DNA from 2 places in the Dickeya fangzhongdai genome. Region 1 is predicted to be linked to the other one. Evidence: predicted binding sites of a transcription regulator. Region 1 holds the regulator's gene; the other holds the start of a gene.
What was found. The regulator CRP, encoded in region 1, controls carbon source genes, mostly activating them, when cyclic AMP is high. The targets are predictions, from matches to a motif close to ATGTGANNNNNNTCACAT.
Positions count from the first base shown of each region.

Region 1 (16,587 bases):
TGCCGAAAATAGAACGCCGCAGCCGCCACAGCTTGGCCGGGTCCAGTTCCAGACCGATGATAAACATCAGGAACACCACGCCCAGCTCGGAAAAATGCAGGATGGCTTCCACATCACGAATGAAGCCCAACCCCCACGGACCGATGGCGATACCGGCCAGCAAATACCCCAGCACCGCGCCGATTCCCAAACGGGCGGCGATCGGCACCATCAACACGGCAACAAACAGAAACAGCACGCCGGCATTCAGCAAAGAAGAGGTTTCCATGTGCTAGGATTCTCCGCGCGGAAATGGCGACGCCAGCCAGTCGCCATAGGCTCTGGCATGCTCTTGCAATACATCCGGCGGCAAGCGCCGGGCCCAGTAAATCACCAGCGGCGACAGCCAGTGCATGTGGCACATGGTCGCCGTCATTTCAAACGGTCTCAATACGTCATCCATCGTGTAACGATTCACACCCGAAGACCGGTAAGCGTCTTGCTGCTCGCCGGTCGTCACCACCGATCGCCAGTATTTTCCGGCAAGCGCATTACCGCCGACCCCGTTGGCAAAGCCGCGGGTCAGCACCCTATCCAGCCACTCTTTCAACAAAGCCGGGCAACTGTAGGTATAAAGCGGATGCTGAAACACGATCAGCTGATGCTCGCGCAGCAACTGCTGCTCATGATGAATATCGATAAAAAAATCAGGATAGTGCGCGTAAAGATCGTGCACGGTGACATGCCCAAGCTGGCGGGCGGATTGTAATAACAGCTTATTCGCGACCGAATCCTGGGATTCCGGATGGGCAAACAGCAGCAAAATTTTTGGTGGCTGCGACATCATTCCCCTCCAAAGCGTCGTCATTGCAGGTATTTTCGGCTACCATGCTGCGCAGCAATACAACAGGACACGGCAGTCCTGATACCCGATCGGTAATTTAACATATTTGAACATTTGGCGCGTTATGATTGTTTTCTCCTCCTTGCAAATTCGACGCGGTACCCGGGTACTGCTGGACAACGCCACCGCTACCGTCAACCCCGGCCAAAAAGTCGGCCTGGTCGGTAAAAACGGCTGTGGCAAATCAACCCTGTTGTCGTTGCTGAAAGGGGAAATCAGCGCCGACGGCGGCAGCGTAACCTTTCCGCAAAACTGGGCGCTGGCGTGGGTCAATCAGGAAACCCCGGCGCTGGCGCGATCGGCGATTGATTACGTGATCGACGGCGACCGCGAGTTCCGCCAGTTGGAAGCCGACCTGGACGCGGCGAATGCCCGCAACGACGGCAACGCCATCGCCACCCTGCACGGCAAGCTGGACGCCGTTCAGGCCTGGTCGATTCAGGCGCGCGCCGCCAGCCTGCTCAACGGGCTCGGCTTTCAGCAGGAACAGTTGCAACAGCCCGTCAGCGACTTCTCCGGCGGCTGGCGTATGCGCCTGAATCTGGCGCAGGCGCTGATTTGCCGTTCCGATTTACTGCTACTCGACGAGCCGACCAACCACTTGGATCTGGACGCGGTGATCTGGCTGGAGAAGTGGCTGAAGAACTATCCCGGCACGCTGGTGCTGATCTCCCACGATCGGGATTTTCTCGACCCGATCGCCAACCGGATTCTGCATATCGAGCAGGAAACCCTGTTCGAATACACCGGTAACTACACCTCGTTCGAGCAGCAGCGCGCCACCCGCCTGTCTCAACAGCAGGCGATGTACCAGCATCAGCAGGAACGGGTCGCCCACCTGCAGCACTACATCGACCGTTTTCGCGCCAAAGCCAGCAAGGCCAAGCAGGCGCAAAGCCGTATCAAGATGCTGGAACGCATGGAGCTTATCGCCCCGGCCCACGTCGACAACCCATTCCGCTTCAGCTTCCGGGCGCCGGAAGCGTTGCCCAACCCGCTGTTGCGGATGGAAAAAGTCAGCGCGGGCTACGGCGACCGTCTGATTCTGGATTCCATCAAACTCAATCTGGTGCCCGGTTCGCGCATCGGGTTGCTCGGCCACAACGGCGCCGGGAAATCGACGCTCATCAAGCTACTGGCGGGCGAGCTTCAGCCGTTCAGCGGCGACATCGGCCTGGCCAAAGGCGTGCGTCTTGGCTATTTCGCCCAGCATCAGCTGGAGTTCCTGCGTCCCGACGAGTCGCCGTTGCAGCACCTTGTCCGGCTGGCGGAACGGGAAACCGAGCAGCAGTTGCGCGACTACCTCGGCGGTTTTGATTTCCGGGGCGACAAGGTGACCGAGCCTACCGAGCGCTTTTCCGGCGGCGAGAAAGCACGGCTGGTGCTGGCGCTGATCGTCTGGCAGCGCCCCAACCTGCTGCTGCTCGACGAACCGACCAACCACCTGGATCTCGACATGCGTCAGGCGTTGACCGAGGCGTTGATCGACTTCGAAGGCGCGCTGGTCGTGGTGTCTCATGATCGTCACCTGATCCGATCCACCACCGACGATCTCTATCTGGTGCATGACCGCAAGGTCGAACCGTTTGACGGCGATCTGGAGGATTACCAACAATGGCTGCTGGATGCGCAGAAGCAGGATAACGCAACGGAATCCGCCTCCAGAGACAACGCCGCCAACAGCGCTCAGTCGAGGAAGGATCAGAAACGGCGCGACGCCGAGTTACGCACGCTGACCCAACCGCTGCGTAAGCAGATTACCCAACTGGAACAACAGATGGAGAAACTGCAAACCGCGCTGACCGCAGTGGAAGAACGCCTGGCCGACAGCGCGCTTTATGACGTCAGCCGTAAAAGCGAACTGACCGAGTGCCTGCAAAAGCAAAGCGCGACGAAAGCGGATCTGGAAAACGCCGAAATGGCCTGGCTGGATGCGCAGGAGCAACTGGAGCAGTTGCTGCGCGACGCGGAAAGCCAGGGGTAAAAACCCGACTTCACGCCCAAACGGCGGGCAACGCACGGCCCGCCGCACCCATCAATGCCAGATCATCAGCACGCAGGTCGCCGTCAGCAACCCCATCGCGAGATTGAAAATCTTCCAGGCGCGCGGGCTACGCAACAAGCGGCCGATCATCGCGCCGAATCCCAGCCAGATAACCCCAGCCACGAAATTGACGCACACCATCGCAATGCTGATAGCCACCACCGACCCTGCGTAACCGTCGCCTGCCAGGCTAAACCCCGCCACCGCGCCCAACGCCATCAGCCAGGCCTTCGGATTGAGGAATTGCAGCAACCCGCCCTGATACAGCGGTATCGGCGCCGACGGCGCGGTGTCGGTATCCAGTTTTTCATACGCCGCGGTGGCGATCTTCCACGATAACCATAGCAGATAGGCGCTGCCCAGCACCTTCAACGCCAGATGCAGCGACGGATAAAGCAGGATCACGCTCCCCAGCCCCAGCGCCACCAGCAGCAACATGCTTTGCATGCCGACCATGATGCCCAGCATCAACGGCATAGAACGCAATACGCCAAAATTGGCGGCGGAGGCGGTAAGTAGCATATTATTGGGGCCGGGCGTAATGGCGGCGACCCACAAGAAACCGAGCATTGAAAGAAACAGACTGAAGTGCTCCATGAAACGACAATCCTGTAACAGAAGGGACGTCACAACCTAGCAGCGTGATGTGATGCAGACAAGCTTTTCGCGATGCCGCTACAGGCATCGCCGCCACGGGCATCACGACACCTTTTCATCATGGCTTTCTGGTTATGAATAATTCTTCTCACCGTAGCGAGTGTTTTCAGCCCTTGCCGGGCGTGCGCAATCCCCATCTGCAGACTCTGCTGCCGCGCCTGCTTCGACGCCATCCGGCGCTGAAACCGGTCTGGCAGCGGCTGACTATGCCGGACGGGGATTTTGTCGATCTCGCCTGGAGCGAAACGCCGGCTCAGGCGAAACACAAACCTCGCGTGGTGCTGTTTCATGGTCTGGAGGGCAGTTTCCACAGCCCTTACGCCCACGGGTTGATGACCGCCTGCCAGCGGCGCGGCTGGCTGGCGGTGGTGATGCACTTTCGCGGTTGTGGCGGGCAGCCCAACCGTCTGCCGCGCGCCTATCACGCCGGCGAAACCGAAGACGCCCGCTATTTTCTGCACTGGCTGAACCAGACGCTGGGCGCCGCGCCCACGGCGGCGGTCGGGGTATCGCTGGGCGGCAACATGCTGGCTTGCCTGCTGAGCGGTCAGGACGCGCCCGTCACGCTGAACGCCGCGGCGATCGTCTCCGCGCCGTTGATGCTGGAGCCTTGCAGCCACCGTCTGGAGCACGGGTTTTCCCGGCTGTACCAGTCGTATCTGCTTAATCTGTTGCGCCGCAGCGCCTTGCGCAAACTTTCCGCCTACCCCGGCAGCCTGCCGATTTCCGCCGAACGGCTACGTCAGGTACATCGCCTGCGGGAGTTTGACGACCTGGTGACGTCACAGCTGCATGGGTTTACCGGCGCGACGGACTACTACCGGCGCAGCAGCGCGCTGCCGCGGTTATCGCACATCCGCCAGCCGTTGTTGATCATTCAGGCCAAAGACGACCCGTTCATGACGCCGGCCGTGATCCCCGATACATCGCAATTGCCGGCCAACATCGACTACCAACTGACGGAATGCGGCGGCCATGTCGGCTTTGTCGGTGGGTCGTGGCGCAAACCCGAACTGTGGCTGGAACACCGTATTCCCGACTGGTTTACCCCTTATCTGGAGCAGAACGCATGATCATTCCCTGGCAAGAACTGGCGTCGGAAACGCTGCAAAACCTGATTGAATCGTTCGTCCTGCGCGAAGGGACCGACTACGGCGAGCAGGAGCGAACGCTGGATGAAAAAGTGGCCGATGTACGCCAGCAACTGGCGCAGGGCGACGTGGTGTTGGTCTGGTCTGAACTGCATGAAACCGTCAATATCATGCCCCGCAGTCAGCTCAGCAGCGGTGAACGGTATCAGCCCTGAATCAATCGCTTAAAAACGTAAATTGGCGTGTCACCGCGGTATAAACATGCTAACAATTATCAGATATCTCTGACCGGAGTTGGCACCATTCACCGGAGGTTGCACCATTCACCGGAGGTTGCACACCATGTCGCACCAGCATCCAATTATCGCGGTCACCGGCTCCAGCGGTGCGGGGACCACCACCACCAGTCTGGCGTTTCGCAAGATTTTCCAGCAACTGAATCTTCGCGCCGCGTTGGTGGATGGCGACAGCTATCACCGTTACACCCGGCCGGAAATGGATATGGCGATCCGCAAGGCGCGGGATTTGGGCCGCCACATCAGCTATTTCGGGCCGGAAGCGAACGACTTCTGCCAGCTAGAACACTCCTTTATCGAATACGGCCACAGCGGCACCGGCCAGACCCGCAAATACCTGCACACTTACGACGAGGCGATTCCCTACAATCAGGTGCCGGGCACCTTCACCCCGTGGGAGCCGATGCCGGAACCGACCGATCTGTTGTTCTACGAAGGGTTGCACGGCGGCGTAGTCACCGACCAGCACGATGTGGCGCAGCATGTCGACCTGCTGGTCGGCGTGGTGCCGATCGTCAACCTGGAGTGGATTCAAAAGCTGGTGCGCGATATCAACGAGCGCGGTCACTCCCGCGAAGCGGTAATGGATTCCGTCGTACGTTCGATGGAAGATTACATCACCCACATCACTCCGCAGTTTTCCCGCACGCATATCAACTTTCAGCGCGTGCCGACGGTGGACACCTCCAACCCGTTTGCCGCCAAAGCCATTCCGTCGATGGACGAAAGTTTTGTGGTCATCCACTTTCAGGGGCTGGACCACATTGATTATCCCTACCTGCTGGCGATGCTGCAGGGTTCGTTCATTTCCCACATCAACACGCTGGTGGTGCCGGGCGGCAAAATGGGGCTGGCGATGGAGTTGATCATGATGCCGCTGGTGCAGCGGTTAGTAGAAGGTAATCATATTGATTAAGCGACGCGGCGGGCGGTGAAGTTAGCCGCCGCGTGCAGGCAATTCAGTCGAGCGCGATCACTTCATGGCTGTGGGTAATCGTCACCGCCTTCTCCAGCATCAGCGCCACGGAGCAGTATTTCTCCGCCGACAGCGACACCGCGCGCTCTACCGCCTTGTCGTTCAGCCCCTTGCCGGTAACGATAAAGTGCAGGTTGATGGCGGTGAACAGGCGCGGCGCTTCCGCACGGCGTTCAGAGGTCAGACGCACTTCGCAGTCCGCCACATCATGACGGCCTTTCTGCAGGATAGACACCACATCAATGGCGCTGCACCCGCCTGCCGCCATCAGCACCATTTCCATCGGGCTGGGGGCTTTATCGCCGGCGTTACCGTCCATCAGCAACTGATGTCCGGACGCGGATTCGCCAAGAAACGTTAACCCTTCAACCCATTTCACCCGAGCCTGCATAAGTTTGCCCTCAATCAATTATTTTTGAAATTTTACACCGCTTATGTACAAAAAAGCCTGATAATCAGAGCTTAATCATGCTGAAGCGAGACAACACAAGACACTACACTCAACCTGTGTTACAAACGAAGAAGTAAACCGGTGTATGTTGAGCCTCTGCAAGACCCGCAGCCGGCTTACTGGCGTCATCCGATAGACAGCCTCAGTATATTTATTCCCTGACGTCATTCCGCCAGGACGGAATTGAATTATAACTATGTTATCACGCCGTACAGGGAACTCTGAGCCCTGTGATTTGCGCAGTGAATTACAACAGAGGATAACAGCGAATGGTTCTCGGCAAACCGCAAACAGACCCGACTCTCGAATGGTTCCTTTCTCATTGCCACATTCACAAGTACCCATCGAAGAGCACTCTGATTCATCAGGGTGAAAAAGCAGAGACGCTTTACTACATCGTGAAAGGCTCGGTTGCCGTGCTGATCAAGGATGAAGAAGGCAAGGAAATGATTCTTTCTTATCTGAATCAGGGCGATTTTATCGGCGAACTTGGCTTGTTCGAAGATGGGCAGGAACGCAGTGCGTGGGTCCGGGCGAAGACTGCCTGCGAAGTCGCTGAGATTTCCTATAAAAAATTCCGCCAGCTGATTCAGGTCAACCCGGATATTCTGATGCGGTTGTCCTCGCAGATGGCGCGCCGCCTGCAGGTGACCTCGCAGAAAGTCGGCAACCTGGCGTTCCTCGACGTTACCGGTCGTATCGCGCAAACCCTGCTCAACCTGGCCAAGCAGCCGGACGCCATGACCCACCCGGACGGCATGCAGATCAAGATCACCCGACAGGAGATCGGCCAGATTGTCGGCTGTTCCCGCGAAACCGTCGGTCGTATCCTGAAAATGCTGGAAGATCAGAACCTGATTTCCGCCCACGGTAAAACCATCGTGGTGTACGGCACCCGCTGATTATCATCCACCGGATCAACATCAGCCGGATCAAAAAGAGCGTGCCCAGGCACGCTCTTGTCGTTTTAGTGGAAAGAAAAACCGCGGCTTACGCGCCTTTCACCACCCGCTCCACTGCTTTTCCGAACAGCGCCATGCCTTGATCGATCTCTTCCGGGGTAATCACCAGCGACGGCACGAAGCGAATCACGTCCGGCCCCGCCACCAGAACCATCAACCCCAGATCCGCCGATGCCGCCAGGAAATCCCGGGCGCGGCCATGCCAGGCCGGTTTCAGCTGCGCGCCCAGCAGCAGCCCCATGCCGCGGATTTCGTCGAAAATATCGTACTGCGCGTTGATACTCTCCAGCGCGGACACAAAGCGCGCATGGCGATCCACCACTCCGGACAACACTTCCGGCGTATTGATCACATCCAGCGCCGCTTCCGCCACGGCGCAGGCCAACGGATTGCCGCCGTAAGTCGTGCCGTGGGTGCCGACCGCCATTACCGACGCGATCTCTTCCGTAGTCAGCATCGCGCTGATCGGGAAACCGCCGCCCAGCGCTTTGGCGGTGGTCAGAATGTCCGGCGTGATGCCGTAATGCATATAAGAGAACAGCTTGCCGCTGCGGCCCATGCCGCACTGCACTTCATCAAACACCAGCAGCGCCTGATACTGGTCGCACAGCTCGCGAACCCCTTTGAGAAACGCCGGCGTGGCAGGCGTGATGCCGCCTTCGCCCTGAATCGGTTCCAGTACCACCGCGCAGGTGTGGTCATCCATCACCGCTTTTACCGCATCCAGATCGTTAAACGGCACGTGCACGATGTCCGCCGGTTTCGGGCCGAAACCATCGGCGTATTTCGGCTGGCCGCCGACGGAAACGGTGAACAGCGTACGACCGTGGAACGACTGATAAAACGAAATGATCTTGGTTTTGTACGGGCTGTGGCGGGTAATGGCGTAATGACGAGCCAGCTTGAATGCCGCTTCGTTGGCTTCCGCGCCGGAGTTGGCGAAAAAGACGCGGTCGGCAAAGGTCGCATTAATCAGTTTGGTGGCCAAACGCAGCGCCGGTTCGTTAGTGAACACGTTGCTGGTGTGCCACAGGGTTTCGCCCTGCTCTTTCAACGCCGCCACCAGCGCCGGATGGCAGTGCCCCAGCGCCGTCACCGCGATGCCGCCGGAGAAATCGATATATTCCTTGCCCTGCTGATCCCAGACACGGCTCCCTTTGCCTTTTACCGGCACAAACTGCGCGGGTGCATAAACCGGAAGAATTACCTTATCGTAAGTATCCCGTGTTACTGCTGCTTTCTCTGTCGCCATTTGCTGCCCCGTTGTGATATCCGTGGTTTTCGAGTGAAAATATAGTCATTAAATATGCATAAAAAATCAAAAATACGCAATCATTAATCCGACATGCCCTAAATAGGAAGGGCCTGGTAATAACGCCGGCACACCTGCAACGTGAAGCATGACGGGTATAAAGCCGGATTTGCTCCCACTATCCCTCTATAAATCAAGGAAATTCTTCAGTAGCTGATGCCCCTGCTGGCTGAGAATGCTTTCGGGGTGGAACTGCACGCCTTCCAGCGGCAACGAGCGGTGACGCACTCCCATGATCTCATCCATTCCGGCGTCGTTCTCGGTCCAGGCGGTTACCTCAAAACAATCAGGCAGCGAATCCTGTTCCAGAATCAGCGAGTGATAACGGGTGACGGTCAACGGGTTTGCCAGCCCGGCGAACACGCCGCGGCCGGTGTGCCGCACCGGCGAGGTTTTGCCGTGCATCACCTGACGGGCGCGCACCACCCGTGCGCCAAATGCCTGCCCCAGCGCCTGATGCCCCAGGCACACCCCCAAAATCGGCAGCGTGCCGGCAAAATGGCGGATAGCCGCCAGCGAAATCCCGGCTTCATCCGGCGTACAAGGGCCGGGGGAAATCACCAGTCGTTGCGGCGATAACCGCTCGATGTCCGCCAAAGTCAGCGCATCATTACGCCTGACCAGCACCTCCGCCCCCAACTCGCAAAAATACTGGTACAGGTTGTAGGTAAAGGAGTCGTAGTTGTCGATAAGTAGCAACATATCTTTATCTATCAGCGGGTGAATGGCGTTACGCTCGTCGTAGACATCATACCTAACACAGCATGATGAAGAAGGAATGATGTCGAGTCTGAAGAGTTAAGACACGGTTGTCCAGATGCACATCTGAAACAGCCGGAGAAGGAAATAAATAAATGTGCGCCAATCCTGGGGAAAACCCGGCCATGCCATGACCGGGGACGTTAAGAAAGGGCGTCGGCTGTCACCCGGTTTCATCACGCAGCACCACCGGGTTGAATTTTTTCCGGAACTCGATGGGCGTAACGCCGGTATAGCGTTTGAACATCTTCTCAAAATGACTCAGGTCGCCATAGCCGCAATCCAGGTAGAGATTGGTGATCCGGCTCATGGGGTGGCACTCCAGCCGCTGGCAGGCATAGAAAATGCGGGTTTGATTCAAAATCTGCTTAAACGACAGCCGGAGGCTGTGCTTGAGCAGATAGGAGAGATGCGACGGGCTGATGTGGGAATTTTCCGCCAGCTCAATCAACGTTACTTCCTGCTGGAAATGCTCGCCCAGATACAGCAGCGCTTTGATTACCGACGGGTGAAACTGTTGCAGGGCGTCCTGATCACGGCTGAGCACCGCATCGCATAATGAACGGTTAATCCGCTGCCGCTCGCCTGACGGCGCCAGCTCCGTTCGGGCCACGATTTGCGGCAGAATACTACTGGCCTGCGCCAGGTCGATCTCGGCGTCGTCGCTGAGCATCAACAGCCGGGCGATACTGTGCCACAGTTGCCGCACATTGCCGGGCCAGTCGTAATGATGCAGGTGAAACAGCACCTCAGGATGCAATGTCTGCCGGATTGACTGACGGTACGCCTGCCAGGCGGCATGAATCAGTTCGGCGATATCCTGCGTTCGGCCTTTCAGGGCCGGTACTGACAGCGACTGGCAGCCAAACGCCGACACCAGTTGAGCAGCGGGCTGCGCCGACGACGCGCTGTTCTCCGCCGGCGCAGCAATCAGCCCGAACACCAGCCGTAGCTCGCTCCGCCTGGCATGTTCTACCCGAAGCAACGCCAGAGCCTTCTGCTGCTGCTGTTCGGTCAGCGTATCAAAACCAGGAATGCACAAGGTTAGCCGACGATCGTCGGGAATAGCGGCGAGTGCCTCCTCCAGCCGTTTCGTTGGGTCGCCCTCGCCGCTCAGTTCGACATAGCGCCCCTGCAACGCCTGAAGTCTGGCGCGAATATAGCCGGTAATCTCAGACAGGTCTGCGCCCGGCTCGCCAGAAAGCAAAATGGGTCTACCGGATAACATCAACCGATCGATTCGGTCACGCAGTACCGAAGGCAAAAAGATAAATTCCGGGATATGTCGCCCCACCGAATAGCCCATGAGGGGTATTTTTTCGGCAGGAATACTTTTTAATTTACCAGGTAGTATATTTTCTGTTTTCACGGGAAAATCCTTTATTCAACTCCTGCCAGTGCACATTTCACAATATCCCCGTCATGTTTCAAGCTGCAGGTGCGTTGGTTTTCCTGCAGTCAAATTAGTTGAGGTAATAAAATGCGCCCCTTCATAAGAAATGGCGTGACTTATGCAACACGCCCTTCTCATTCAAACCGCTATTTCGACAATCAAAATGAATCCGTAGATTCTGTCGACAGACTCTCTGGACAAACCCTGGTAAAAATAATGTAAATCCCTTTACTGATTTTTTACTCATTATCACCGTTGTATCGGGATAAAAATAAATGCATTCCCTGCCGGCATTAAAATCAGCCGAATAAATATTCGGCGCTATTGTATCGCTGAATAGGCCATTACTTTATTCTTATGCAACCACTCTTATCACAATGATAAAAACGGCATCATTCTTAAAACCATTAAAATATTATTTTCTATATCTACAATCAGATTTTATTCGCATCACGTAGAACCAGCATCTGATATAAATCAGCAAACAAAAATGCGATATATTTATACTCATCAGAATTAAAATCACAGGATGCGGGATCATGTGACTGCAGCACGAGGTTCTCCTCGGTGACATCAAAGAATTTTGCAAATTTATACAACGTTTGTCTGGAGATCGGCTTGCCTAACTCCGCTCTTTTTATTGTAGAGATAGAGATATAACACTTTGATTCAAGGCTTTGTTCTGACAGTTCCTCCTGACTTAATTTTTTTTTAACCTGAGGTCTTTGATCACTGCTGTGTTCACCATAAATCCGTTGTTAGACATACATTCCCCTCTGCAATCAAAATCAATACACCTTTTCATGGCTTCATTTCCAAATACCAGACCACACTCACGACAGGTTGATATTTACGCACACCAACCACAATAAAGCATACCAATTAGTTATGATGTAAATTCACCTAACCTAATATCCCCTGATTTTGACAACACAATTAACACCAGACTACATTTAATTATTTATTTTTATTATGAATAAATGGTGCATGACCATTCGGTCATGCACCATTACTGATTAGCTCAGTACGCCGGACAGCGCGCCCTGGCCTGCTTTTTTCAGCAGATTCAGCGCCTGGCCCCAGAAGGCCGGGTTAACGCCGGACGCTTTGGCTTCGGCAACACGGTTAGCGCGATTAACATTCTGTGCTTGGGTTGGAAGTTTCATGGTTATTTCTCCTTGAGTGTATTTGCATTACGTTTTGGGGATATCCCCAGGTTAATGCCACCGACTGGCGGCAAAGCTGAAAAACGGTATGGTTCGGCAGGCCGATATTAATAGGCATGCCAGCTGCGCAGCGTACCGATGGTGACCGGCATGACATCGCTGACGTCAATGGTGTAGCGATACAGTTTGCGTGCGGCGGTGAGGCGTTCTTTCGGGTTGAAGAATTCCAGCACCACGTCCCAGCAATCGGATTCCGGACGGCTGACCGGGCTGCGTTCCGCGCCGATCTTGTTCAGGAATAACCCTTCGCCGAAAGCGTCGTCGAAGATTTCCTTCATCTGATAAGCGTTGGTGGCCGCATAGTTAATGGCGCGTTCATTCGACTCGTAACCCCGGTTACGCAGTTCGTAATAAATGCGGTTGATGAAGTTGACCAGTTCCTTGGATTTCGGCGTGCCGACGGCGCTTTCCCCCATCAGCATCTTGGAAATATCCTGGGATTCCCAGTTGAACATGCCGCGTAATACCGGGCTGATGGTGGGGATCACCTGGCCGTTGAACAAACGGGTTTCGCCGCTGATAATCCCGGCGATGGAAACGCGCTCCACGCCTTTGGTTTCCTGTTCGTACAGGAACTCCACCAAACGGGCATATTCCAGCACCGCGAACTGAGCATCCGGTTTAATGGCATAAACCGGAATGCCGTCAATTTTCAGCGTCCAGATAAGCGCGTTGGATTGTTCCGCATTATCACCGGTATTCAAGTGCTCAGCCATTTGCACCGGGTCAAACGGGTAGCCGCTTTTATTTCCCATCACCTGGGTAAAATAATCCAGCCGCGCTTCGGTACCGAAGTCATAGCCGACCTGGCCGATGACAAAGATCTTTTCCTGATCGCGGACCGTGCGCGCATCCAGCAGCGAGGATTGCGGCATAACCCGCCGGGCCGGAGCATGGACATAGTGATTGGCTGCCGGATCGCTGATTTTCGATAACGACAGGCCGGCGGCGCGCGACGGGGCGCTCGCTTCCGGGCTCAGGCTGGAAGGCGCCAGCACCTCATCGTCATCCAGCTCGATATCCTGAATGTCCTGCTGGGCGTCGATAATCGAGGGAACCAGCAGCTCCACGGCGGCGGGTTCAACCATTTTCTCTTCAGTTGACATGGTGGTGATCCTTTTTGGTGGTTGGTGATAGAATTCCTGTGCTATTTGCTGGAATAATTTCTGAATATTTAATCGGTATACAACAGACTCCCGATTACCTGCCGTTGACAACACGAGTGGGGTGGCTGTGTTAAACAGCACGTCCCGAATCATTTTTGACGCACGACGATCGTTTGCTACATTCATCGCCCTCATGATTAATGCCGAGACCGCCGACACCACCGGGGCAGAAAAACTGCTACCAGATACAACAGACAGATCATAATTCGGCGTAGCAACAGGGATTGATACACCAGATGCCAGCAACATTTTCTTTCTCAGCTTCACCCCGTAATTATTAAATGAGGCGGGCAATCCCTCTTTATCACAAGCGCCGACGGCTAAAACAAAATCCATCGACGCCGGTAATGACTCACTATTACGGCCTTCATTACCGACAGCGGCGATAACCAATACGCCTTCTTTTTCGCAATCGTCGACAGCTTTGCGTAATTCATCCGTTCCCTGGCCATTAACCGATAATGACGCACCGCTAACGTTGATAATATTGCACCCCTTTAAACGAGCATCACGAATGGCTTTCGCCAGCGTACGCTCAGAGCAGCCATGAATATTTCCCCACTCGTCTTCATGAAAGACGGGAATACTCAAAAGTGTTGCCGCCGGTGCGATGCCAACGCCCTTTCCACCGATAATACTGGCCACAGCCGTACCGTGTGAGGTGCTTTTATTTTTCTGCACAGAAAGGCATTCAATATTTAAATGATTTAATATCGGATGCTGGCAATCAATGGCGCCATCAATAATACCGATTTTTATTCCTTCTCCATTTATCCCCAATTGCTGTAAATCAGAAAGTGGGTTATTCAATAATGCATTATGAGTGTTCGACGGGTGCATCATCATTCTCTTTCCTGAATATGGAATTTAAAATCCCCGGTGTTTGTATACCATTCCGTTTGCAAGAGAATAACAACCGTGATTATCGCACAAGTTATCAGCAATCATTCCGGTTATATTTTCTTTCACTCTGGAACTGGCGCAGAACATTCACACAGCAAATACGGTATTTCTCAATAAATGCTCGTCATCGTTTTATTGTTTAAAAACGTTCTGACAAGTTGAGCATTTATCTTAGGCTAATAAATTTATAGTAGCCTTACTTAAAAAATATTTTGGTATCACTTTAGTATCAGTTTTATCAGTTCTATGTAGCTCAGTAGGTTACATAGAACTGATAAATAAAATACTGAACGTTTATTGAATGACGATCTCCTTTGTAAAACGGATAATTATTCGTTCCGGCGCGGCGAATGCCTGTTTCTGATAAAACCGGAGCTGCCTGCAACCCCGGAATTCCCGCTTACCAGACTGGAACCGCCGGCCGCTTCTCAACCAAAAGCGCGCTTGGCTTTTGCCAGATAGTCCTTACGGTCTGCCAGACCATTAAGGCCGCCATTAATCCGACGGGTAATGCCATTGACGTCATCCTGATCGGCCAGCGCGTTCAGTCCGTTCTTTTTCCAGAACCAGATCGCCGCCGCCACCGACACCGACGGGTTCTGGCTGATCAAATCCGGGTTCGTCACCAAATCCTGGCCGATGGCGCTCCCGCAGGTGCGGTAATTGTCACGCCCCGTCAGCTGAATCAACCCCCGGCCGCGGTACTTCCAGCCATCTCCCGTTTCCGTCGCGCCGTTGCCCAGCCGGTTGGCGTAAACAATGTTGGCGATCGACTCCGGTTTGCGCTCACACTGCGCGGCCATCTCATCGGTGGTGAAATAGCGCCCAAACACCGAACGCAGCCCTTTGGCGCTGTAGTTCAAATTCTCCACCCGCGCACGCAGTTCATTACTTTCATGCGCGATCTGGGCGACAAAGTGCGCAAAACGTAGCGGGGTGTTGATCTCCGCCGCATTGCACTCCTGCTGCAACGCGGGCTGGAACAGCGCGAGGTCGTCCGCACTGGCCGCCGTCATTACCTTTTTTAATTTTTCCTGGCTGATTTCAAGAGTCATCGGGTTTCCTCCTCAATTGCTTGACGCAGTCAGTTTGCAGAGGAAACACGCTCCCTCTCTTGGGTAAACATCGGCAAAAAGCAGGGGAACATGCAGTAAACCCGGAGAAAATAAGGACATGATGAACCAGTCCCCGGCAATACGCCGGGGATCGGGAAGAGAAACACCGCGGGCAATGCCCGTACGGTGCGGGCTCATTAAGAAGAGACGTTTATTGAAAAGGCGTCTGGTGTTCGACCAGTTCCCACACCAAATAGCAGAGAAACGCACAACCTACCGCTACCAGCACCATCGTCATGCCTTCCGGCCCCATACGGTCCATCATGAAGCCGATGCCAATCAGACCGGCGATGCCGCCTAGTGAATCCATCATGGTGTAGCTCATGTTGGCGGACATCTGCTGCTGTGGATGAAAGCGATCGCCGATCAGCGACAGGCCGATGCTGTAAACGCCGCCCATACTACCGCCCCAGATATACAGCAGCACCAGCGTAGCGCCGTAATCGGCATACACCGCCAGCGCCAGAAATACCGCGCAAACCACCGAACAGAAAATGCAGAACACCACGATCCACTGCCGGTTTACCCAATCCGACAGCAGGCTGACCAGCATCCCGAGCGTGACGCTGCCCAGCATGAACATGGTCATCAGCAACGACGCCCGCTCCTCCGTCAGCCCGTCGCTGATGCCATACAGCGTCAGGAAGTTGGGCAGGCCGTAGAAACTGACGCCGCCGACCAGCGCGGACACCAGAATGGCGCGGGCATGGCGGCAGACAAAGCGAAAACGCACCGCGGACACCGTTCCCGACAGTGGATTGATGTGGGCGATCCACACCAGCAGCAGCGCGCTCAGACTGAGCAGCGCGGTCAGCCAGAACCGCTGCGACATGGAGACCTGCGTCAGTTGCAGCAATACCGGTCCCAGCGCCACCCCCAGCGACAGCGCGGCGGAAAACAATCCCATGATGATGCCGCGCCGTCGCAACGGCAGTTGATTCAGCCAGGTCTGCAACAGGATCAACTGCATCCCGGTGCACAGACCGTATCCCAGAATGCTGACCAGCCAGCCGGGGTAAAATTGTTGCCACGCCATACTGGCGCACAGGCTGGCGCGCAACAGCACCAGCAGCAGCGTCGACCACATCAACCCCATCCGCTGGATGATGCGGCTTAGGCGCTGGTGGAACAGCAGCACGCCAATGATTTCGCAGGCCATCGCCACGCCGATCCACAGATTATTATGGCCCTGCAGGTTCATCAGCACCGGAATGGTGACGTAATTGATGCCGGAAACCAGTTGGATCAGGAAGGTCTGCACGATTAACAGTATCGGTAGTAAACGCGGCATCATAGCGCCTCCGGATATTTAGGCACTCGCCAGCTCAGCAACAACTGGCCGCGCGTCACCTG
Region 1 covers NZ_CP025003.1:4,535,941-4,552,527, forward strand. The annotation lists gene kefB (glutathione-regulated potassium-efflux system protein KefB) at 1-268, opposite strand, end outside; gene kefG (glutathione-regulated potassium-efflux system ancillary protein KefG) at 272-823, opposite strand; gene CVE23_RS20385 (ABC transporter ATP-binding protein) at 948-2,867, shown strand; gene CVE23_RS20390 (LysE family translocator) at 2,919-3,524, opposite strand; gene CVE23_RS20395 (hydrolase) at 3,659-4,657, shown strand; gene CVE23_RS20400 (YheU family protein) at 4,654-4,890, shown strand; gene CVE23_RS20405 (phosphoribulokinase) at 5,018-5,887, shown strand; gene CVE23_RS20410 (OsmC family protein) at 5,931-6,338, opposite strand; gene crp (cAMP-activated global transcriptional regulator CRP) at 6,668-7,300, shown strand; gene argD (bifunctional acetylornithine/succinyldiaminopimelate transaminase) at 7,389-8,612, opposite strand; gene CVE23_RS20425 (aminodeoxychorismate synthase component II) at 8,799-9,374, opposite strand; gene CVE23_RS20430 (helix-turn-helix domain-containing protein) at 9,595-10,725, opposite strand; gene CVE23_RS20435 (helix-turn-helix domain-containing protein) at 11,259-11,576, opposite strand; gene CVE23_RS22930 (hypothetical protein) at 11,841-11,990, opposite strand; gene CVE23_RS20440 (PatA/PatG family cyanobactin maturation protease) at 12,098-14,062, opposite strand; gene CVE23_RS20445 (glycoside hydrolase family 19 protein) at 14,548-15,174, opposite strand; gene CVE23_RS20450 (MFS transporter) at 15,386-16,528, opposite strand; gene CVE23_RS20455 (PDC sensor domain-containing protein) at 16,525-16,587, opposite strand, start outside.

Region 2 (5,091 bases), 1.2 Mb from region 1:
GCGATATTCTCGGCAGCATCGAGAAGAATGTGGTGCGTAGCCGTGTCCTGAGCGGCGAACCGCGTATCGACGGTCGTGAAAAAGACATGATACGTGGTCTGGACGTTCGTACCGGCGTACTGCCGCGTACTCACGGTTCCGCTTTGTTCACCCGTGGTGAAACTCAGGCGCTGGTGACCGCGACGCTGGGTACCGAGCGCGACGCGCAGATTATTGACGAATTGACCGGCGAACGTACCGATCGTTTCCTGCTGCACTACAACTTCCCGCCGTACTCCGTGGGCGAAACCGGTATGGTCGGTTCGCCGAAACGCCGCGAAATCGGCCACGGTCGTCTGGCTAAACGTGGTGTGCTGGCTGTGATGCCGAAACCGGAAGCCTTCCCGTACACCGTACGTGTGGTATCCGAAATCACTGAGTCCAACGGTTCTTCTTCTATGGCGTCCGTATGCGGCGCGTCGCTGGCGCTGATGGATGCCGGTGTGCCGATCAAGGCTGCCGTTGCCGGTATCGCGATGGGTCTGGTGAAGGAAGGCGACAACTTCGTGGTTCTGTCTGACATTCTGGGTGACGAAGACCACCTGGGCGACATGGACTTCAAAGTAGCTGGTAGCCGTGAAGGCGTGACCGCGCTGCAGATGGACATCAAAATCGAAGGTATCACCCGCGAAATCATGCAGGTGGCGCTGAATCAGGCCAAGGGTGCGCGTCTGCACATTCTGGGCGTGATGGAACAGGCGATTAGCTCGCCGCGTGGCGATATCTCCGAATTCGCACCGCGTATTCACACCATCAAGATCAGCACCGACAAGATCAAAGATGTGATTGGTAAAGGTGGTTCGGTGATCCGTGCGTTGACCGAAGAAACCGGTACTACCATCGAGATCGAAGATGACGGCACGGTGAAAATCGCATCGACCGACGGCGAAAAAGCGAAACATGCCATTCGTCGTATCGAAGAGATCACGGCTGAAATCGAAGTGGGCCGTATCTATCAGGGCAAAGTGACCCGTATCGTTGACTTTGGCGCCTTTGTAGCCATCGGCGGCGGTAAAGAAGGTCTGGTACATATTTCTCAGATCGCCGACAAGCGCGTTGAGAAAGTGACCGACTATCTGCAGATGGGCCAGGAAGTGCCGGTTAAGGTACTGGAAGTGGACCGTCAGGGTCGTATCCGTTTGAGCATAAAAGAAGCAAATGCTCAATCTCAGGAAACTGTTCCGGTTTCCGAGGAAGAATAATAGCGGATAATCGATTGGCAGCTCCTTACGATGTGAAGGAGCTGCGTGTATTATAAGGAACGGATATCCTTATGCTGAGCAGTCGGGGACAGGATGTTCATCCAATGTTTGTCTTCGGGAGTGGGAAATGAAGCCTTTCTTGCGCTGGTGTTATGTTGCGACAGCAATTATGCTGGCAGGATGCAGCAACACGGATTGGCGCAAAGATGCATTGCTGGCGGTACCGTTGCAGCCAACGCTGCAGCAGGAAGTCATCCTGGCGCGCATGGAGCAGATCCTGGCGAGCCGGGCAATTACTCCCGATGAACGAGCACAGCTGTTATATGAGCGCGGAGTGCTGTATGATAGCCTCGGGTTACGGGCGTTGGCGCGAAATGATTTTTCACAAGCGCTTTCCATCCGTCCCGATATGCCGGAAGTATTTAACTATCTCGGCATTTACTTGACGCAGGCAGGCAATTTTGATGCTGCCTATGAAGCGTTTGATTCTGTATTAGAGCTTGATCCAACTTACAATTATGCGCGTTTGAATCGGGGCATCGCTTTGTACTACGGCGGTCGCTACCTGTTGGCGCAGGATGATCTGCTAGCGTTTTATCGCGACGATCCTAATGATCCTTTCCGTTCCCTGTGGCTTTACCTGGTGGAGAGAGAAATCAATCCCGAGAAGGCCAAATCAGCGTTGAAAGAACGCTACGAAGGGGCAAAGAAAGGTGTGTGGGGATGGACGATTGTCGAATTCTACCTGGGCGACATCAACGAAAAAGTGTTGATGCAGCGTGTGCAGGAAGAAGCTAAGGATAACACTTCGCTCGCCGAGCATCTCAGTGAAACTGACTTCTATTTAGGTAAGCACTACCTAAGTCTGGGGGACAAGAACACCGCCGAGGCGTTGTTCAAGCTGACGGTTGCTAACAATGTTCACAACTTTGTTGAGCACCGCTATGCATTGTTGGAATTGGCGCAGTTAGGCCAAGAGCAAGACGACCTATCAGGATCGGACCAGCAATAGCTGACGAACACCTTTCAGCCTGAAATCATGACGATTTCTTCATCGCCTTAACGGGCGAGGCTTTTTTGTTCGCTTTTTAATCCAATTTGAGCCGGTTCACACTTTTCAATGAAAATGATTGAGTATTTTCTCGACAAGTTATGTAGACTGGCCGCCATTTTGAAGTGAGGCAAAGTTTACATGGCAGAGTTTGAAACCTCTTTTGCTAGTCTGGGGCTGTCCGCTCCGATTCTGAATGCACTGTCTGAGATGGGGTACGAAAAGCCGTCCCCGATTCAGGCGGAATGTATTCCTCATCTGCTCAACGGGCGCGACGTACTGGGTATGGCGCAGACCGGGAGCGGCAAGACCGCGGCATTTTCCCTGCCGCTGCTGAACAATATCAAGGCTGACCTGAAAGCGCCGCAGTTGCTGGTGCTGGCGCCGACTCGTGAGTTGGCGGTGCAGGTTGCTGAAGCCTGTAACGAATTTTCTAAACATATGCAGGGCGTCAACGTGGTTGCTCTGTATGGCGGCCAGCGTTATGACGTGCAGTTGCGCGCGCTGCGTCAGGGACCGCAGATTGTCGTCGGTACCCCGGGGCGTCTGCTGGACCACCTGAAACGCGGTACGCTGGATCTGTCCAACCTGAGCGGTCTGGTGCTGGACGAAGCTGACGAAATGCTGCGCATGGGCTTCATCGAAGATGTGGAAAACATCATGGCGCAGATCCCGGCTGAACATCAGACGGCGCTGTTCTCCGCCACCATGCCGGAAGCGATTCGTCGTATCACCCGCCGTTTCATGAACGATCCGCAGGAAGTCCGCATTCAGTCCAGCGTGACCACTCGTCCGGATATCAGCCAGAGCTACTGGACGGTATACGGCATGCGTAAAAATGAAGCGCTGATCCGTTTCCTGGAAGCGGAAGATTTTGATGCGGCGATCATTTTCGTGCGCACCAAGAACGCCACGCTGGAAGTGGCCGAAGCGCTGGAGCGCAGCGGTTACAACAGCGCTGCGCTGAACGGCGACATGAATCAGGCGCTGCGTGAACAAACGCTGGAGCGCCTGAAAGACGGTCGTCTGGATATCCTGATCGCGACCGACGTTGCCGCGCGTGGTCTGGATGTTGATCGTATCAGCCTGGTAGTGAACTACGACATCCCGATGGATTCCGAGTCCTACGTACACCGTATCGGCCGTACCGGTCGTGCTGGCCGTGCCGGACGCGCGCTGCTGTTCGTGGAAAACCGCGAACGCCGCCTGCTGCGCAACATTGAGCGCACCATGAAGCTGACGATTCCGGAAGTGGATCTGCCGAACGCCGAACTGCTGGGTCAGCGCCGTCTGGCGCAGTTTGCCGCTAAAGTACAGCAGCAACTGGAAAGCAGCGATCTGGACATGTACCGTGCGCTGCTCAGCAAGCTGCAACCGCAGGAAGAGCTGGACATCGAAACGCTGGCAGCCGCGCTGCTGAAGATGGCGCAGGGCGAACGTCCGCTGATTCTGCCGCCGGATCCGGTGGTTGAGCGTCGTCCGCGCCGTGAATTCCGCGAACGCGACGAGCGCTTCGAACGTCGTGGCGACCGTAACGATCGTGGCCCGCGTGGCGAGGATCGTCCGGCTCGTCGTGAGCGTCGTGACGTCGGCGAAATGGATCTGTATCGGATCGAAGTGGGTCGCGACGACGGCGTGGAAGTGCGTCATATCGTGGGCGCGATTGCTAACGAAGGCGACATCAGCAGCCGTTACATCGGCAACATCAAACTGTTTGCCTCGCACTCCACCATTGAGCTGCCGAAAGGCATGCCGGGCGATCTGCTGTCGCACTTCACTCGTACGCGTATTCTGAACAAGCCGATGAATATGCAACTGATGGGCGATGCTCAGCCGCATGAACGCCGTGAGCGTCGTGAAGGCGGCGAGCGCGGCGATCGTGGTGGTCGTAGCTTTGGCGAGCGCGCCGGTGCCGGCAATGGCCGCGGTCGTCCGTTCAATGGCGAACGTCGTGAAGGCGGCGAACGTCGTGGCGGCAGCCGTGACGGTCAGCGTGCGCCGCGTCGTTTCAGCAATGCCTGATAACGTCTGACGTTGATATGAAAAACCAGCCCTCGGGCTGGTTTTTTTATGTCACGATTTTTATGTGATGGTTTTTAGATCACTGAATGCGCGGTTCCCGCACGATTTCCGCTTGCAGCTGTGCCACCAGTTCAAATGAACGCAGCCGCGCCTGATGGTCGAATATCTGGCCGTTAATCATCAGCTCGTCCGCCTGGGTTTCCCGCAACAGGGTTTGCAGGCCGTGACGCACTTTGGCCGGATCGCCCACCACCGCCAGTCGTAAAGTCTGTTCTACCGCAAACTGTTCCGCGGCGGACCAGTGCGCCTCCATCGACGTTACCGGCGCAGGCAACGGTCCCGGCGTGCCGCGTCGCAGGTTGATAAACTGCTGCTGCAACGAGGTGAACAGAAAACGGGCGTCCCGCTCGCTGTCGGCGGCGACCACGTTGACGCACACCATGGCATACGGTTTTTCAAGCTGGGCGGATGGCTGAAAGTTATCCCGATAGCGCTGCAATGCCTGCAGGAGCATGTCCGGCGCGAAATGGGCGGCGAAGGCAAACGGCAATCCCATCGATGCAGCCAACTGTGCGCTGTACAGGCTGGATCCAAGCAACCAGATCGGGACGTTCAGCCCCTGTCCCGGCACCGCCTGCACGGCCTGTCCCGGCTGAGCAGGGGCGAAGTAGCGCTGAAGTTCCTGCACATCACGGGGAAAATCGTCAATATCGGCGTTCAGATGGCGGCGCAACGCCTGCATAGTACGTTGGTCGGTGCCCGGCGCGCGTCCCAGAC
Region 2 covers NZ_CP025003.1:758,936-764,026, forward strand. The annotation lists gene pnp (polyribonucleotide nucleotidyltransferase) at 1-1,241, shown strand, start outside; gene nlpI (lipoprotein NlpI) at 1,369-2,253, shown strand; gene yrbN (protein YrbN) at 2,362-2,421, shown strand; gene CVE23_RS03635 (DEAD/DEAH family ATP-dependent RNA helicase) at 2,434-4,314, shown strand; gene CVE23_RS03640 (luciferase-like monooxygenase) at 4,394-5,091, opposite strand, start outside.
Region 2: a site for CRP is predicted at 2,338-2,355, ahead of yrbN (protein YrbN). Genes of this name have one in related genera too.